Regions from separate parts of the Streptomyces sp. DSM 41931 genome, predicted to be linked through region 2. Evidence: riboswitches for the same ligand, from Rfam matches in the RefSeq annotation. Region 2 holds a riboswitch; each other region holds the start of a gene.
The links. A riboswitch is a leader RNA that binds a small molecule or an ion and turns the genes downstream of it on or off. The one in region 2 is predicted to bind cobalamin.

Region 1: it holds a riboswitch for cobalamin, as region 2 does, so the genes downstream of both, ACP7TJ_RS25690 (energy-coupling factor ABC transporter permease) here and ACP7TJ_RS29560 (ABC transporter substrate-binding protein) in region 2, are expected to answer to the same signal.
Region 3: it holds a riboswitch for cobalamin, as region 2 does, so the genes downstream of both, ACP7TJ_RS22200 (ribonucleoside-diphosphate reductase subunit alpha) here and ACP7TJ_RS29560 (ABC transporter substrate-binding protein) in region 2, are expected to answer to the same signal.

Annotation. Positions count from the first base shown of each region.
Region 1 is NZ_CP189902.1:5,578,329-5,583,489, reverse strand. It holds gene ACP7TJ_RS25700 (ABC transporter permease) at 1-357, opposite strand, end outside; gene ACP7TJ_RS25695 (ABC transporter substrate-binding protein) at 378-1,970, opposite strand; cobalamin riboswitch at 2,162-2,344, shown strand; gene ACP7TJ_RS25690 (energy-coupling factor ABC transporter permease) at 2,375-3,085, shown strand; gene ACP7TJ_RS25685 (energy-coupling factor ABC transporter substrate-binding protein) at 3,082-3,453, shown strand; gene cbiQ (cobalt ECF transporter T component CbiQ) at 3,461-4,210, shown strand; gene ACP7TJ_RS25675 (energy-coupling factor ABC transporter ATP-binding protein) at 4,207-5,067, shown strand; gene ACP7TJ_RS25670 (hypothetical protein) at 5,084-5,161, opposite strand, start outside.
Region 2 is NZ_CP189902.1:6,457,864-6,463,024, forward strand. It holds gene ACP7TJ_RS29550 (ABC transporter ATP-binding protein) at 1-676, opposite strand, end outside; gene ACP7TJ_RS29555 (FecCD family ABC transporter permease) at 673-1,767, opposite strand; gene ACP7TJ_RS29560 (ABC transporter substrate-binding protein) at 1,785-2,810, opposite strand; cobalamin riboswitch at 2,839-3,027, opposite strand; gene ACP7TJ_RS29565 (ferric reductase-like transmembrane domain-containing protein) at 3,175-4,155, shown strand; gene ACP7TJ_RS29570 (DUF1254 domain-containing protein) at 4,317-5,161, shown strand, end outside.
Region 3 is NZ_CP189902.1:4,758,711-4,763,871, forward strand. It holds gene ACP7TJ_RS22195 (ribonucleotide-diphosphate reductase subunit beta) at 1-598, opposite strand, end outside; gene ACP7TJ_RS22200 (ribonucleoside-diphosphate reductase subunit alpha) at 655-3,012, opposite strand; cobalamin riboswitch at 3,139-3,306, opposite strand; gene ACP7TJ_RS22205 (GNAT family N-acetyltransferase) at 3,322-3,828, opposite strand; gene mctP (monocarboxylate uptake permease MctP) at 3,908-5,161, opposite strand, start outside.

The sequences.
Region 1 (5,161 bases), 880 kb from region 2:
GAGCACCGTGCCGAGCAGCACGGCCGCGGCGAACGCGACGGCGCACAACAGCGTGGACCACACCAGGCGTTCGCCGATGACCTCGGCCACCGGCTGGCGCATCACCGCCGAGAGGCCGAGGTCGCCGCCGAGGGCGGAGGTCAGCCAGTCCCACCAGCGGGCGGTGAACGGCCGGTCCACGCCGAGGTTGTCCCGCAGCCGGTCCAGGGTCTCCTGGTCGGCGCCGAGCGCGGCGGTGCCCGCGTACGCCTTCACCGGGTCGAAGGGGGACGCGGCGGCCACGGCGAAGACGCCGAAGGTGACGACGAGGAGCACCGGCACGGCGTACAGCGCGCGGCGCGCCGTGAGCCGTGCCATGGCGCGCCAGGGGGCGTGGGTCATGGCGTGGGCTGCCAGTCCTCGACGTTCCACCAGGGTCCGGCGGCGAAGCCGTGCTCGTGCGGCTCGGTCTGGGTGGTGAGGCCCTTCCAGCGGTCGGCGAGCACGTACAGGTGGTCGATGTGGGTGAGGAAGGTGTAGCCGGGGTTCTTGACGAGGGCGCGCTGGAGGGCGGCGTAGGCGGCCTTGCGGGCCTCGGGGTCCTGGGTGCGGCGGCCGGTCTCCAGGGCGCGGTCGACGGCCGGGTTGTCGTAGTGGGCCATGTTGTTGAAGCCGTCGCCGGCGAGGGAGGAGTGCAGCATCGTGTAGAGCCCGAAGTCGGGGTCGCCGGTGCTGCCGAAGCCCGCGAGGACGGCGTCCCGGTGCATGCGGGGCTCGATGACCTCCCAGGTGGCGCTCTCCACCCGGACGTCGATGCCGGCCTTCTTGGCGTCGGAGGCGTAGGCGAGGGCGTGGTCCTGGCGGACCTTGTCGCCGGAGGGGTAGTACAGCGTGAAGCGGGCGGGGCGGCCGTCCTTGGCGCGGACGCCGTCCTCGCCCTTCGTCCAGCCGGCGGCGTCGAGGACGCGGCCGGCCTCGGCGAGGTCGCGCGGGCGCTCGACGTCCTCGGCGAACCAGGGGTCGTCGACGGGCAGCGGGCCGTAGGCGGGGCGGCCGGCGCCGTCGAGGATCTTGTCGACCATGGCCTGCCGGTCGACGGCGAGGTCGAGGGCGCGGCGGATCGCGGTGTCGCCGGTGACGGGGTTGCCGCTGGGGAGGGTGACGACGCGGACGTCGTAGGAGGTGGCCCGGTACGTCTTCTTGTCGTCGTCGCCCTTGAAGGTGGCGGCGAGGTTGGGCGGGAGGACCGCGCCGTCGAGGTCGCCGGAGCGGAGCCGGGTGGCGCGGACGTCGTCGTCGGGGACGATCGCCATGGTGAGTTTCTTCACCTTCGGGGCGCCGCCCCAGTAGTGCGGGTTGGCCTTGAAGGTGAGCTTCTCGCCCTTGCGCCAGTCGGCGAGGACGTACGGTCCGGTGCCGACCGGCTTGGTGTTGAAGGGGCCGGTGTTGGGGTCCTGCCCGCCGGCGACGTGCTCGGGGACGATCGGCAGCACCGTGCGGGCGGCGAACGGCGCGTAGGGGTGGTGGAGGGTGAAGACGACCGTGTCGTCGCCCACCGCCCGGACGTCCTTGACGGCCGCGAGTTCGCTCTTGGCGGTGTTGTTGGTGTCGTCGTCGAGCACCGTGCGGTACGTGAAGACGACGTCCCGCGCGGTCAGCGGCTTGCCGTCGCTGAACCTGACGCCCTTGCGCAGGGTGTAGGTGTAGGTGCGTCCGCCGTCCGTGATCCGCGGAAGTGCCGTGGCCAGGGCGGGTTCGAGGGTCATGTCGGCGGTGCGGGCGAGGAGGCCGTCGAAGAGCTTGGAGTTGCCGTCCTTGCCGTAGCCGAGGAGCGGGCTGAGGGTGTCGGGCTCGGTGGAGACGCCGATCACCACGGACTCGCCGGCCGCCGCGCCGTCCGCGCCGCCGGAGCCCGGTGCCGAGCAGGCGGCGACCGCCGCGGCCGTCGCCAGCACGGCGGCGGCGCCCCGTATGCGTCGTCGGGTCGTCATCGAACCTCACATCCCTGTTGCTGGAAAATCGCTCTTGCATATTAGTTGCAGGAAGACCTTGCCCAGGACGGCGGCCCCCCAGTCACCCCGGTCGCCGGGCTGCCCGAACGCGCAGGTGTGCGCCGGGTCCCGAGCCGCCGGGCGCCCTCCGCGCGCCCCCGTCGCCGCTTGTCACCGGACCGCGACGGGGACTACTGTCACCACGCCTTGGTGACGGGAAATCGGTGCGATACCGGTGCGGCCCTCGCCACTGTGATCGGGAAGTCCGGCTCCGGCCCTCACGGGCAGCCACTGGGTTCTTCGGGACCCGGGAAGGCGGAGCACGGGCGGTGGTACCCGTCAGCCAGGAGACCGGCCAAGGCGCGTCAACCATCCACGAGGTGCTGGAGAGGGTGTGCTGAGCCATGCACATTGCCGAGGGTTTCCTGCCTCCGGCGCACGCGGTCGCCTGGGGCGTCGTATCCGCGCCCTTCGTCGTCCACGGAGCCCGGTCGCTCGTCCGTGACGTCAGAGAACATCCCGAGAGCACGCTGCTGCTGGGCGCGTCGGGAGCGTTCACCTTCGTCCTGTCCGCGCTGAAACTGCCCTCGGTGACCGGGAGTTGCTCCCACCCCACCGGCACCGGGCTGGGCGCGATCCTGTTCCGGCCGCCGGTCATGGCGGTGCTCGGGACCATCACCCTGCTGTTCCAGGCGCTGCTGCTCGCCCACGGCGGGCTCACCACGCTCGGCGCCAACGTCTTCTCCCTGGCGGTCGTCGGCCCCTGGGCGGGGTACGGCGTCTACCGGCTGCTGCGCCGGTACGGCGTGCCGCTGATGGGCGCGGTGTTCTGCGGCGCGTTCGTCGCCGACCTGTCGACGTACTGCGTGACCAGCGTCCAGCTGGCGCTGGCGTTCCCCGACCCGGGCAGCGGATTCCTGGGCGCGCTGGGGAAGTTCGGCTCCATCTTCGCCGTCACGCAGATTCCGCTCGCGGTCAGCGAGGGGCTGCTGACCGTGCTGGTGATGCGTCTGCTGGTGCAGTCCAGCAAGGGCGAGCTGACCCGGCTCGGGGTGCTGGTCACCTCGGCGGCCGGCGGCAAGCGGGCCGAGTCGGCCGGGGCGGTGGCCCGGTGAGGCGCAACGCGAGGATCAACACCCTGCTCCTGCTGCTCGTCGCGGCCCTCGCCGTGATCCCGCTGGCGCTCGGGCTCGGCGACCACAAGGAGGAGCCGTTCACCGGGGCGGACGGCGAGGCGGAGACCGCGATCACCGAGATCGACCCGGACTACGAGCCGTGGTTCTCGCCGCTGTACGAACCGCCGTCCGGGGAGGTCGAGTCGGCGCTGTTCGCCCTCCAGGCCGCGATCGGCGCGGGCGTCCTGGCGTACTACTTCGGGCTGCGGCGCGGGCGCCGGCAGGGCGAGGCGCGGGCCCGTGAGCGGTCCGTCGCGGGGGACACGGACGCGGGGGCACGCACCGGCGCCGACGGCGGACGGGACTGACGGATCCGTGCTGCCGATCGACGCGGCGGCGCACAGCAGCCGCTGGCGCCGCCGACATCCCGTGGACAAGGCCGTCCTCGGCCTCGGCCTCACCGTCCTCGCGGTCTCGCTGCCCCCGTGGCCGGGCGCCGCGCTGGTGCTGGTCACCGCGCTGGTGCTGCTGCTCGGCCCGGCGGGGGTGCCGGCCGGGCGGCTGTGGCGGGCGTACCGGGTGCCGCTGGGGTTCTGCGTCACCGGGGCGCTGACCCTGCTGGTGCGGGTGGGCGGACCCGGCGGTTTCGTGTCGCCGGCCGAGGACGGACCGCTGCGTGCCGGGGAGTTGCTGCTGCGCACCTCGGCGGCCTCGCTGGGCGTGCTGCTGTTCGCGTTCACCACACCGATGTCGGACCTGCTGCCGCGGCTGGTGCGCGCCGGGGTGCCCGCGCCGCTCGTGGACGTGGCGCTGGTGACGTACCGGATGAGCTTTCTGCTGCTGGACTCGGTGCGCCGGGTGCACCGGGCGCAGGCGGCGCGGCTCGGGCACACCACCCGTGCGGCGGCCTGGCGTTCGCTCGGCGGGCTCGGCGCGACCGCGTTCGTCCGGTCCTTCGACCGGGCGGCGCGGCTGCAGACCGGGCTCGCGGGCCGCGGCTACGACGGCGCCCTGCGCGTGCTGGTGCCCGAGGCCCGGGTGTCCGCCCGGTTCACGGCCGCGAGCGGCGCGCTCCTGGCGGCGCTGGCCGCCCTCACCTTCGTACTGGAAAGGCCCCTGTCGTGAGCGGATCCGTGCTGGTGGCACTGCGGGACGTGTCGTTCGCGTACGAGGACGGGCCGCCGGTGTTCACCGGGCTCGACTTCGAGGTGCGCGAGGGACGGGCGCTGGCGCTGCTGGGCCGCAACGGCAGCGGCAAGACCACGCTGATGCGGCTGCTGAGCGGCGGACTGCGGCCCCACGGCGGGGAGTTGCTGCTGTCGGGCCGTGCGGTGCGGCACGACCGGAAGGGTCTGACGGTGCTGCGCACCACCGTGCAGCTGGTGGTGCAGGACCCGGACGACCAGTTGTTCGCCGCGTCCGTGGGGCAGGACGTGTCGTTCGGGCCGCTGAACCTCGGGCTGCCCGACGCGGAAGTGCGCGCGCGGGTCGCGGAGGCGCTGGAGGCGCTGGACATCGCCGCGCTCGCCGACCGGCCCACCCATCTGCTGTCGTACGGGCAGCGCAAGCGGACGGCGATCGCGGGCGCGGTCGCGATGCGGCCGCGGGTGCTGATCCTGGACGAGCCGACGGCGGGTCTCGATCCCGACGGCCAGGAACGGCTGCTGGCCACCCTCGACGGTCTGCGGGCGAGCGGCACGACGGTGGTGATGGCCACGCACGACGTGGATCTCGCCCTGCGCTGGGCCGACGACGCGGCGCTGCTCACCCCGGCGGGCGCCCACACCGGCCCGGCCCCGCAGATGCTGTCCCGCCGGGACCTTCTCACGGCGGCGGGGCTCAGGCTGCCGTGGGGCGTGGCGGCCGGGCTGTTCCTGCGGGCGCGGGGGCCGGCCGGCGGCACGGACGCCGGTCCCCGCACCCCGGAGGAGCTGGCGGCGCTGGCCGCCCTGCCGGAGTACGGGGACCGGAGGTCCGGCTGAGACCTCCGACGCGAGGTCAGCAGCCGCCGCAGTTGTAGTACGTGACGTCCCAGTGGTTGCCCTCGTCGGCGTAGACGTTGCCGGAGCCGGACCG
Region 2 (5,161 bases):
GGATCTCGGCGGGCGGGCCGCAGGCGGTCACCTCACCGTCGTGCAGGACGTAGAGCCGGTCGCAGTAGTAGGCGGCCAGGTTGAGGTCGTGCAGGGCGAGCAGCACGGTGGCGGGCAGGCGGCGCAGAGTGCCGAGCACGGACAGCTGGTGGCGGATGTCGAGGTGGTTGGTGGGTTCGTCGAGGACGAGGAGGGTGGGCTGCTGGGCGAGGGCGCGTGCGATGAGGACGCGCCGGCGTTCGCCCCCGGAGAGCCGGTCGAAGGGACGGTCGGCCAGGTGGACGGCGTCGACGGCGAGGAGTGCGGAGTCGATGAGTTCGGCGTCCTCGGGGGTGTCGCCGGCGAGGAGTCGTTTGTGCGGGGTGCGGCCCATGGCGACGACCTCGCGGACGGCGAGGTCGAAGTCGGCTGCCGATTCCTGCACCACCGCCGCCACGGTGCGGGCCAGTTGCCGCACCGGCAGTGCCCAGGCGTCCTCGCCGTCGACCCGGACCCGGCCGGCGTCGGGGCGCAGGACGCGGTAGACGGTGCGCAGAAGGCTGGACTTCCCGCTGCCGTTGGGGCCGACGAGTCCGATGGTCTCACCCGGGCGGGCGGTCAGGGAGACGTCGCGCACCAGGTGGCGTGCTCCGGCGGTGAGCGTGACACCGTCGACGCTCAGTTCGGTCGCGGTCATGCCCCTCCTCGGTCGGTGCCGCGCCGGGCGTCCCTGCGCATCAGCCACAGGAAGAACGGCCCGCCGCACAGGGCCGTGAGGACGCCGACGGGTATTTCCATCGGCGCGGCGATCGTCCGTGCGGCGATGTCGGCCCAGATCAGGAAGACCGCTCCGCCGAGTGCCGCCGTCGGCAGGACCCGGCGGTGGTCGCCACCGACGAACAGACGCACGATGTGCGGCATCATCAGGCCGACGAAGCCGATCGGCCCGGCCGCCGCGACCAGCACGCCCGTGACGAGGGAGAGCAGGACGAACAGCCGGGCGCGGAACCGGGCCACGTCCAGCCCCATCGTGGTCGCCGCCTCCTCGCCGGCCAGCAGCAGGTTCAGGCTGCGTGCCTGCGCCATGAGGACGCCGAGACCGAACACCAGGGCCGTGCTCGGCAGCCACAGCGTGCCCCAGCTGACGCCGCCGAGACCGCCGAGGGTCCAGGCGAGGACAGCGCGCGCCTCGTTGCCGCGGCCGGTGGTGAGCAGCAGCAGATCGAGGACCGCGGTGAGCACCGCCGCGACCGCCACCCCGGACAGCACCAGCCGCGACGAGGTGATGCGTCCGCCGGTGCGGGCGGTGGCGTACACGAGCAGAAGCGCGCCCAGGGCGCCCAGGAAGGCGGCCACCGACAGGGAGACCGGCCCGAAGAGGCTGACACCGAACACGATCACGGAGACCGCGCCGAGGGACGCCCCGGAGGAGACGCCCAGCAGGTAGGGCTCGGCGAGCGGGTTGCGCACCAGGGCCTGCAGGGCGGTGCCGATGACCGCGAGGCCGGCCCCGGTGACCGCGCCGAGCAGCACCCGAGGCGCCCGCACGTCCACCACGATGGTCTCCCGGGCCCGTGACCAGTCCGGCTCCCGCCAGCCGGCGCCCGCAGCATGCGTCACGATGCCCCACACCTGGCCGGGCGGCACGTGCACGGAGCCGATGGCGAGGCCCGCCGTGGCGGAGAGGACGAGCAACGCGGTGAGGAGCAGCAGCATGACGGCCGACAGCGTGCCTCGTGTTCCCGGCCCGGTGGCCTTGCGCCGTGGAACCGTCCGCCCGGTGGGCATGCCGGTGGCGGCCCGGTTCACCGGAAGCTCTCGGGGTGCAGCCCGCGGGCCAGGTCCTCGACCGCGTAGGCCGAGCGGATGCCGACCAGGGTGGCGGTCAAGGGCAGGACGACGAACCGCTTGTTCCTGACGGCGGGTACGTCGGCGAGGGCGGGCTGGGAGAGCAGGAACTCCTTCTTCTCCTTCACGCTCCCGGCGCCGGCGTAGTCGTAGATGGCGATGACTTCCGGCTTGCGCTCGACCACCTGCTCCCAGGAGACGTCGCCGAAGACGTCGTCGAGGTCGGCGAAGACGTTCTCGCCGCCGGCCAGCCGGATCAGCTCGGTGCCCAGGCTCTTGCCGCCCGCGGTGAAGGCGCTCTTGTCGCCGCTGTCGTAGACGAAGACGGACACCTCGGGCTCGCCCTCGACCTCGGCGGCGGCCTTGCCGACGCGGCCCTCGAGGTCCGCGACCAGCTCGTCGGCCCGGTCCGGGACACCGAAGACCGTGCCGATGGTGCGGATCTCCTCGTAGGTGTCCTTCATCGTCACCCGCTTCTCGCCGCAGTACTCACGGTTGAGGTAGGTGTCGATGCCGGCGTCGGCGAACGCCTTGCGGGAGCGGCCCTCGTTCTCGGCGAAGGCGCTGCCGTAGCCGCCGTAGACGAAGTCGGGTTCGGCGTCCAGGATCTTCTCGAACGACGGTTCCCTCTCCGCCAGTTCCGGGATCGCCTCGTAGTCCTTCCTCAGCTCGGGCAGGACGGCCGAGTCGGGGAAGGCGGTGCCGACCAGGCGGTCCTTCAGGCCGAGGGCGAGCAGGAGTTCCGCCGGGTGCTGGTGGATGGTGACCACCCTCGACGGCGGCTTGTCGTACGTCGTCCTCATGCCGCAGTTGTCGATGGTGACCGGGAAGCCCGAGGGCGCGGCAGTGGCGGCCTCCGCGTCCCCGCCGGCCCTGTCGGACGCACCGCACCCGGTGGTCAGCAGCACGGACGACAGAGTCACGGCAGCGGCCGTGGCACGAAGGAACCCGCACGTGCGGGCAGGGGTGAGCAATGGGAACACGTGAAGCCTCCTGGAGTCCGCGCTCCTTCGGACGGGCCCGCGACGGACCAGTGTCCTGACTCCCGGATCGACGTTTCCCACCGCCTTCCCGCGCGATGCGCAGTGGCATGTCGGAGGGGCGCTCCCCGGTCACAGTGGCGGGACCGTGCCGGATTCGCACCGGCTTCCTGTCTCCCGTCGCGGCGATGACCGGACGATCCTACGTTCCCCCAAACCGACGGCGAAACGGCGTGCGGAGCCGAGCACTTCTCATCGCTGCTCTGGCCGGATAACGGCTCCACCGATCACGCTCTCATCAGCCAGACTTGTTGCCTCACGCCACGTGAGCACCGCCGCTGCGGTGGCCCGTGCCCGGGAGGCCCTGATGACGTCGGACGTGAGGCCGGACGAGGACGGGGCGGTGACCCCGTCAGGAAGGCAGCGGCCTCCGGGTGACCGTGTCGCGCTGCGCGGCGATCTGCGGGCCGCCCTGCCCGACGCCGGCGCGGCGGTGACGGTCACCGTGCTCGTGTTCGCCCTCCTGTGGGCGCGCATGGAATCGGGAGCCTCCGACACCGTCGCGGTGATGCCGTTCATGGACGATCCCGGCACCTACTGGATGTACCTGCTCAGCCAGGCGTTCGGCTGGTCCGCCCTGCTGTGGGCCTGGGGCACGGTCATGCTCGGGCTGCTGCTGTCGGGACCCCGCCCCGCCCGGCTGCCGGTGTCGAGGCAGGTACTGGAGCGCTGGCACCGCACCACCAGCCTGACGACCATGGCGCTGATGTTCGCGCACGCGCTGATGTTCGCGGCCGAACTCGTACGCTACGAGACGAAGGTGGACTGGGCGGAGCGGGTGTGGGCGGCCTTCGCGGACACCTTCGTGCCGGGCTGGTACGACTCCGGGACCGGCCGCGTCGCCATCCCGATCGGCCAGGGCGCCCTGTACCTGGCGGTCCCGCTCGGTTTGCTGTTCTACGTCCGGCATCGCATCGGGGCGAACACCTGGCGCCGCCTGCACCGCTTCGTGATCGTCGTGTACGTGCTGAGCGTCTGGCACACGCTGCTGTACGGGACCAACGTCTGGTACGGGGAGTGGCCGCGCACCGTGCTGTGGCTGCTGCAGCTCCCGGTCGCCCTGCTGTTGCTGCTCCGTCTGCTGCGGCCCGCCCGGCGAGCCGAACGGCTGGGCCCGCCAGGCGGGGGCGCGGCCCGGCCGGGCTGGTGGGTGCGGGCGGCGGGACGGGTCGCCGTCGCAGCCGTCGTCGTGGGGCTGGTCGCTGTCGCGGTGTCCGGCCGTGACGGCGGGCGGGACCGCCCGACCCATCCGCCCGCGACGGCTCCCCACGCCCAGGAGACGGACTGACGGCGGGTGCGGCGTCCCGCAATGCTGTGTGCGTCGAGCGGATCCCTACCACGCACCGTTCCCGCGTGAGGACCCTCCGATGGCCTAGGCGCGGTGGTGGTCAGCGGTGGATGAGGCACATGGTCGGCAGGGCGGCATCTCCCCGAGAACGGAGCGATCCCTTGCAGCGCACCGCACAGATCTCACCCCGGGTCATGGAGTCGGTCTCGACGCCCGAGCGGGTCGAGACGCATGTGGGGACCCTGGAGTTCCCGCTGGGCGTGCCCACCGAGGAGACCGCGAACCGCCTCTACGACCATGTGGACCATGTGCGCGCGGTCAGCGCGTTCCTCGACGCCTATTCCGGCGTCAGCCTGTGGGCGGCCCGCCGGGGATTCCTGGAGGCAGGAGTCCAGGACCACGACGTCCTGCTCTTCTCGGAGTTCATGGATCCCAAGACACTCGTGCTCACCGGGAACGCCGACACCGTCTACTTCCTCACCTTCCTCGACCTGACCGAGGGCCCCGTGGTGGTGGAAGTGCCGCCCCTGGCCCTCTGTTTTCTCAACGACATGTGGTTCCGCTGGGTCGCTGACCCCGGCATGGCCGGTCCGGACCGGGGCGCGGGCGGCAGGTACCTCTTCGTGCCACCCGGTCACGAGGGCCCTCTTCCCGAGGGCGGGTTCTTCACGCTGCGGACCCGCACCACGCGGCTCATCCTGGGCGGCCGGGCGTTCCTGGAGGGCGACGACCCGAAGCCGGCGGTCGAGCGCATCAAGGAGGGCCTGCGCATCCACCGTTACATCCCCGGGTACTACGGAACCGGCATCGGGGAGATCGTCACCGGCGGCACGGCCCCGCCGCTGCCATGGACCGCCGAGACCTGGACCGCCGCGCTGCGCAGGCCCGACCCGCCGCGCTTCGTCGAAGGCTCCGGACTGCCCATGAACACCGTTCCGCCCGGGGACGCGACGTACTTCGACCTCGCGAGCGAACTCGTGCACGACCAGCCGGCCGAGGCGCTCGA
Region 3 (5,161 bases), 1.7 Mb from region 2:
ACGACATGTGCATCGTCTCGTCGCGGAACACCCAGTTGGTGCCGGTCGCCAGGCCGTGCAGCAGGCCCCGGCTGCGGAACCAGTAGACGTAGGCGAACGCGCCGTAGAAGAACAGCCCCTCGATGCAGGCCGCGAAGCAGATCAGGTTGAGCAGGAAACGGCGCCGGTCCGCCCGGGACTCCAGCCGGTCGATCTTCTCCACCGAGTCCATCCACCGGAAGCAGAACTCGGCCTTCTCCCGGATGGACGGGATGTTCTCCACGGCCGCGAAGGCCGCCGCCCGGTCGTCCGGATCGGGCAGATAGGTGTCCAGCAGGGTCAGGTAGAACTGGACGTGCACGGCCTCCTCGAACAGCTGCCGCGACAGGTACAGCCGCGCCTCGGGCGAGTTGATGTGCTTGTACAGCGTCAGCACCAGGTTGTTCGCCACGATCGAGTCGCCGGTGGCGAAGAACGCCACGAGGCGGCCGATCAGATGCTGCTCCTCGGGCGTCAGCTTCGCCAGGTCGGCGACGTCCGAGTGCAGGTCCACCTCCTCGACGTGCCAGGTGTTCTTGATCGCGTCCCGGTACCGCTCGTAGAAATCCGGGTAGCGCATGGGGCGCAGGGTCAGCTCGAAGCCGGGGTCGAGCAGGTTCTTGGTCGTGCTGGTGGTCACTGGCAGGCCTCGCAGGATTCGGGGTTCTCGAGGGAGCAGGCGACGGCCTCGGGGTCGGCCGGCTGCTGGACGGGCACGGCGGCGCGGGCCGCGCGGGCGATCCGGGTCGCCGGGCGGGAGCGCAGGTAGTAGGTGGTCTTCAGCCCCTGCTTCCAGGCGTAGGCGTACATCGAGGAGAGCTTCCCGATGGTCGGCGTCTCCAGGAACAGGTTGAGCGACTGCGCCTGGTCCAGGAACGGGGTGCGGGCGGCGGCCATGTCGATCAGCCCGCGCTGCGGGATCTCCCACGCCGTGCGGTACAGCCGCCGTACGTCCTCGGGGACCCACGCGAAGTCCTGCACCGAGCCGTTTGCCTCGCGCAGCGCCTCCCGGGTGCGCGCGTCCCACACGCCGAGCCGCTTGAGATCGTTCACCAGGTACGAGTTGACCTGGAGGAACTCCCCGGACAGCGTCTCGCGCTTGAACAGGTTGGACACCTGCGGCTCGATGCACTCGTACACGCCGGCGATGGACGCGATGGTCGCGGTGGGCGCGATCGCCAGCAGCAGCGCGTTGCGCAGGCCCGTGGCGGCGATCCGGGTCCGCAGCGCCTCCCAGCGCTCCGGCCAGGCGAGCTCGACGCCGTAGTGGTCGGGGTGCAGCACGCCCCGCGCGGTACGGGTCTTCTCCCAGGCGGGCAGCGGCCCGTGCCGCTCCGCGAGGGCGGCGGACGTCTCGTACGCGGCGAGCATGATCCGCTCGGCGATCCGGGTGGACAGCGCCTTCGCCTCGGGGGAGTCGAAGGGCATCCGCATCCGGAAGAACACGTCCTGGAGCCCCATCACGCCCAGACCCACCGGGCGCCAGCGGCTGTTGGACCGGGACGCCTCCTCGGTCGGGTAGAAGTTGATGTCGACCACCCGGTCCAGGAACGTCACGGCGGTGCGGACCGCCGCGTCCAGGCGCTCCCAGTCCATGCCGTCCGCGCCGGCGAAGGCCGCGAGGTTGACCGAGCCGAGGTTGCAGACCGCCGTCTCCCCGTCGTCGGTGACCTCCAGGATCTCCGTGCACAGGTTGGAGGAGTGGACGACGTGGCCCGGCTCGGCGGTCTGGTTGGCGGTGCGGTTGGCGGTGTCCTTGAAGGTCATCCAGCCGTTGCCGGTCTGCGCGAGGGTGCGCATCATCCGGCCGTACAGCTCGCGGGCCGGGAGCGTCCTGCGGGCCAGGCCCTTCGCCTCGGCGGCGCGGTAGGCCGCGTCGAACTCCTCGCCCCACAGGTCGACCAGCCCGGGCACGTCCACCGGGGAGAACAGCGACCACTGCGCGTCGTCGGCGACCCGGCGCATGAACTCGTCCGGCACCCAGTGCGCCAGGTTCAGGTTGTGCGTACGGCGGGCGTCCTCACCGGTGTTGTCGCGCAGTTCGAGGAACTCCTCGATGTCCGCGTGCCAGGTCTCCAGGTAGACCGCGGCCGCGCCCTTGCGCCGGCCGCCCTGGTTCACGGCGGCGACCGAGGCGTCCAGCGTCTTCAGGAACGGGACGATGCCGTTGGAGTGGCCGTTGGTGCCGCGGATCAGCGAACCCCGGGCGCGGACGCGGGAGAAGGACAGGCCGATGCCGCCGGCGTGCTTGGAGAGGCGGGCGACCTGGTGGTAGCGCTCGTAGAGGGAGTCCAGCTCGTCCCTGGGGGAGTCCAGGAGGTAGCAGGACGACATCTGCGGGTGGCGGGTGCCGGAGTTGAACAGCGTGGGGGAGGAGGGAAGGTAGTCCAGCTGGCTCATCAGCCCGTAGAGGGCGGCGACCTCCTCCAGCGCCCGCTCGCTCTCGTCCTCGGCGAGCCCGCAGGCGACCCGCAGCAGGAAGTGCTGGGGCGTCTCGACGACCTTGCGGGTGGCGGGGTGGCGCAGCAGGTAGCGGCTGTGCAGGGTGCGCAGCCCGAAGTAGCCGAACCGGTCGTCGGCGTCCGTGTCGATCAGCGCGTCCAGCCGGGCCGCGTGGAGCCGGACGAAGGCGGCGGTGCGGTCGCCGATCAGGCCCTCCCGGTGCCCGGCGGCCACCGAGCCGGTGAACGAGGTGACGCCCTGCGAGGCGGCCTCGGCACGGATGCCGAGGGTCAGCAGCCGGGCGGCGAGCCGGGAGTACGCGGGGTCCTCGGAGATCAGCCCGGCCGCCGCCTCGGTGGCCAGGTCCCGCAGCTCCGCCTCGTCGGCGGCGGCGGACCGGCCGCGCAGCGCGGCGGCGGCCACCCGGCCGGGGTCGGCGTCGGGCAGGTCGGCGGTCAGCTGGGTCAGGGTCCGCAGCAGCGCGGCCCCGGGGCCGTCACTCTCCTCGGTCACGCGGGTCGCTGAAGCCGGATCGGCTGGCGCGATGGTCACGTGGGGCTCTCCCTCGCTCGGCACGGGGGCCTCGAAGAGCGCAGGGGGCAGCACACGAACGCACACGGCGTCGCGTCCACCGGCCCATTCCGCGAGGCCCGGACGTCAGGGCACCCGGGACCGGAAGGGCCGGGCGCACTGTCGGCAGGTCCTCGGACTGACTCCCGTGCGCGCCCGTGGGCAGGCAGGGGTACACCGTTGCGGGACAGTTCCGGATTCGCACCGGATTCCCCTGCGGCGACAGCGAGCATGAGCATACATCTTGTGCCGGGTGCCGCCAGCACCCCCATATGTTGTGTCGGACCGGTGTCAGAGCGTCAACTCGTAGGTGAGGAGCATGATGTCGTCCAGCTCCGGCAGCGGGTTCCAGTCCCGGTCCGGGGTGCGGGTGAAGCCCAGCCGCTCGTAGATCCGGTGGGCGGAGTGCATGGTGCGCTGGGTCGACAGCACGATCTGCCCGCACCCCTCGATCCCTCGTGCCCGGTCGACACAGGCGCGCACCAGAGCCTCCCCGGCCCCGCGGCCCCGGCCCGCGCGGGCCACCGCCAGCATCCGTATCTCCGCCTCGCCCGGCCCCGCTATGTCGGCCATCGGCCCGGGCCCCGGCACGAAGGTCACCCCGCCCAGCAGCGTGCCGTGCTCCACGGCGACCAGCACCTCGGCGGCCGCCGCCCGCTTCGCCACGTCCCGCAGCTCGCCCAGGTAGGCGTCGCTCTCCCCGAAGTCCAGCAGCCCGTCGCCGAGATAGGCCTGCGCGGTGATCTCACCGAGTTCCGCGTGTTCGCCGGTCGTCGCCGGCCGGATGACGATGTCCATGCGGGGGAGTCTGCCGCACGGGTACGGCAGCGGGCCGCCGGTTTTCCACCGGCGGCCCGCTGCCTCGTACGCGACGGCGTCAGTGCGCGCTGCCCGCCGTGGCCGGCGGGAGCTCCACCTGGACTCCGGGGTCGCCCGAGTCCGCCGTGTAGTCCTCCGGCTTGGTCTGGTCGATGCCCTCGGGCGCCTTGAGAGCCCGCATGACGAAGGTCAGGACGACCGTGACCACCACGTTGATCACGAAGGCGGTGAGACCGATGTAGCCGATCTCCCCGATGCCCGGGATCTCCTTGGCGGACCCGCCGAAGTGCTTCTGCGTCGGCGACGCCACCCCGTACGCGGCGACCGTGCCGTAGATCATGCCGACCGCCCAGCCGCCGATCAGCGCCCAGCGGTGGAACCAGCGGGTGAACAGGCCGCCCACCAGCGCAGGGAAGGTCTGCAGGATCCAGATGCCGCCCAGCAGCTGGAAGTTGATTGCGACGGTCTTGTCCATGGTCAGCACGAAGACCAGCGCGCCCACCTTCACCAGCAGGGACACGATCTTGGAGACCGCGGTCTCCTGCTTGGGCGTCGCGTCCGGCTTGATGAAGTCCTTGTAGATGTTGCGGGTGAACAGGTTCGCCGCCGCGATCGACATGATCGCCGCCGGCACCAGCGCGCCGATGCCGATCGCCGCGAAGGCCACCCCGGCGAACCAGTCCGGGAACATGTTCTCGAACAGCTGAGGGATGGCCAGCTGGCCGTTCTGCACCTTCACCCCGGCCGCGATCGCCATGAACCCGAGCAGCGCCAGCAGGCCCAGCATCAGCGAGTACAGCGGCAGGATCGTGGTGTTGCGGCGGATCACCTCACGGCTGCGGGAGGACAGCGTCGCGGTGATCGAGTGCGGGTACATGAACAGTGCGAGCGCCGAGCCCAGCGCCAGCGTGGCGTACGTCCACTGGCCCGCCTCACCCGGCACCAGGGAGCCGCGCGGCGCACCGGTGGCCGGGTTGGTCTGGCTGTACGCCTCCTGCGCGGAGGCGAAGATCTCGTCGAACCCGCCCAGCTTGATCGGGATGTAGATGATCGCCACCGCGATCACGATGTAGATCAGCGTGTCCTTGACGAACGCGATCAGCGCGGGCGCCCGCAGCCCCGACGAGTAGGTGTACGCGGCGAGCACGCCGAAGGCGATGAGCAGCGGCAGGTCCTTGATGAACCAGTTGGTGTTCTCGCCGCCGCCGACGCCCATCACGTCCAGCACGGCCTGGATGCCGACCAGCTGCAACGCGATGTACGGCATCGTCGCCAGGATGCCGGTGACCGCGACGGCCAGCGACAGCCCCTT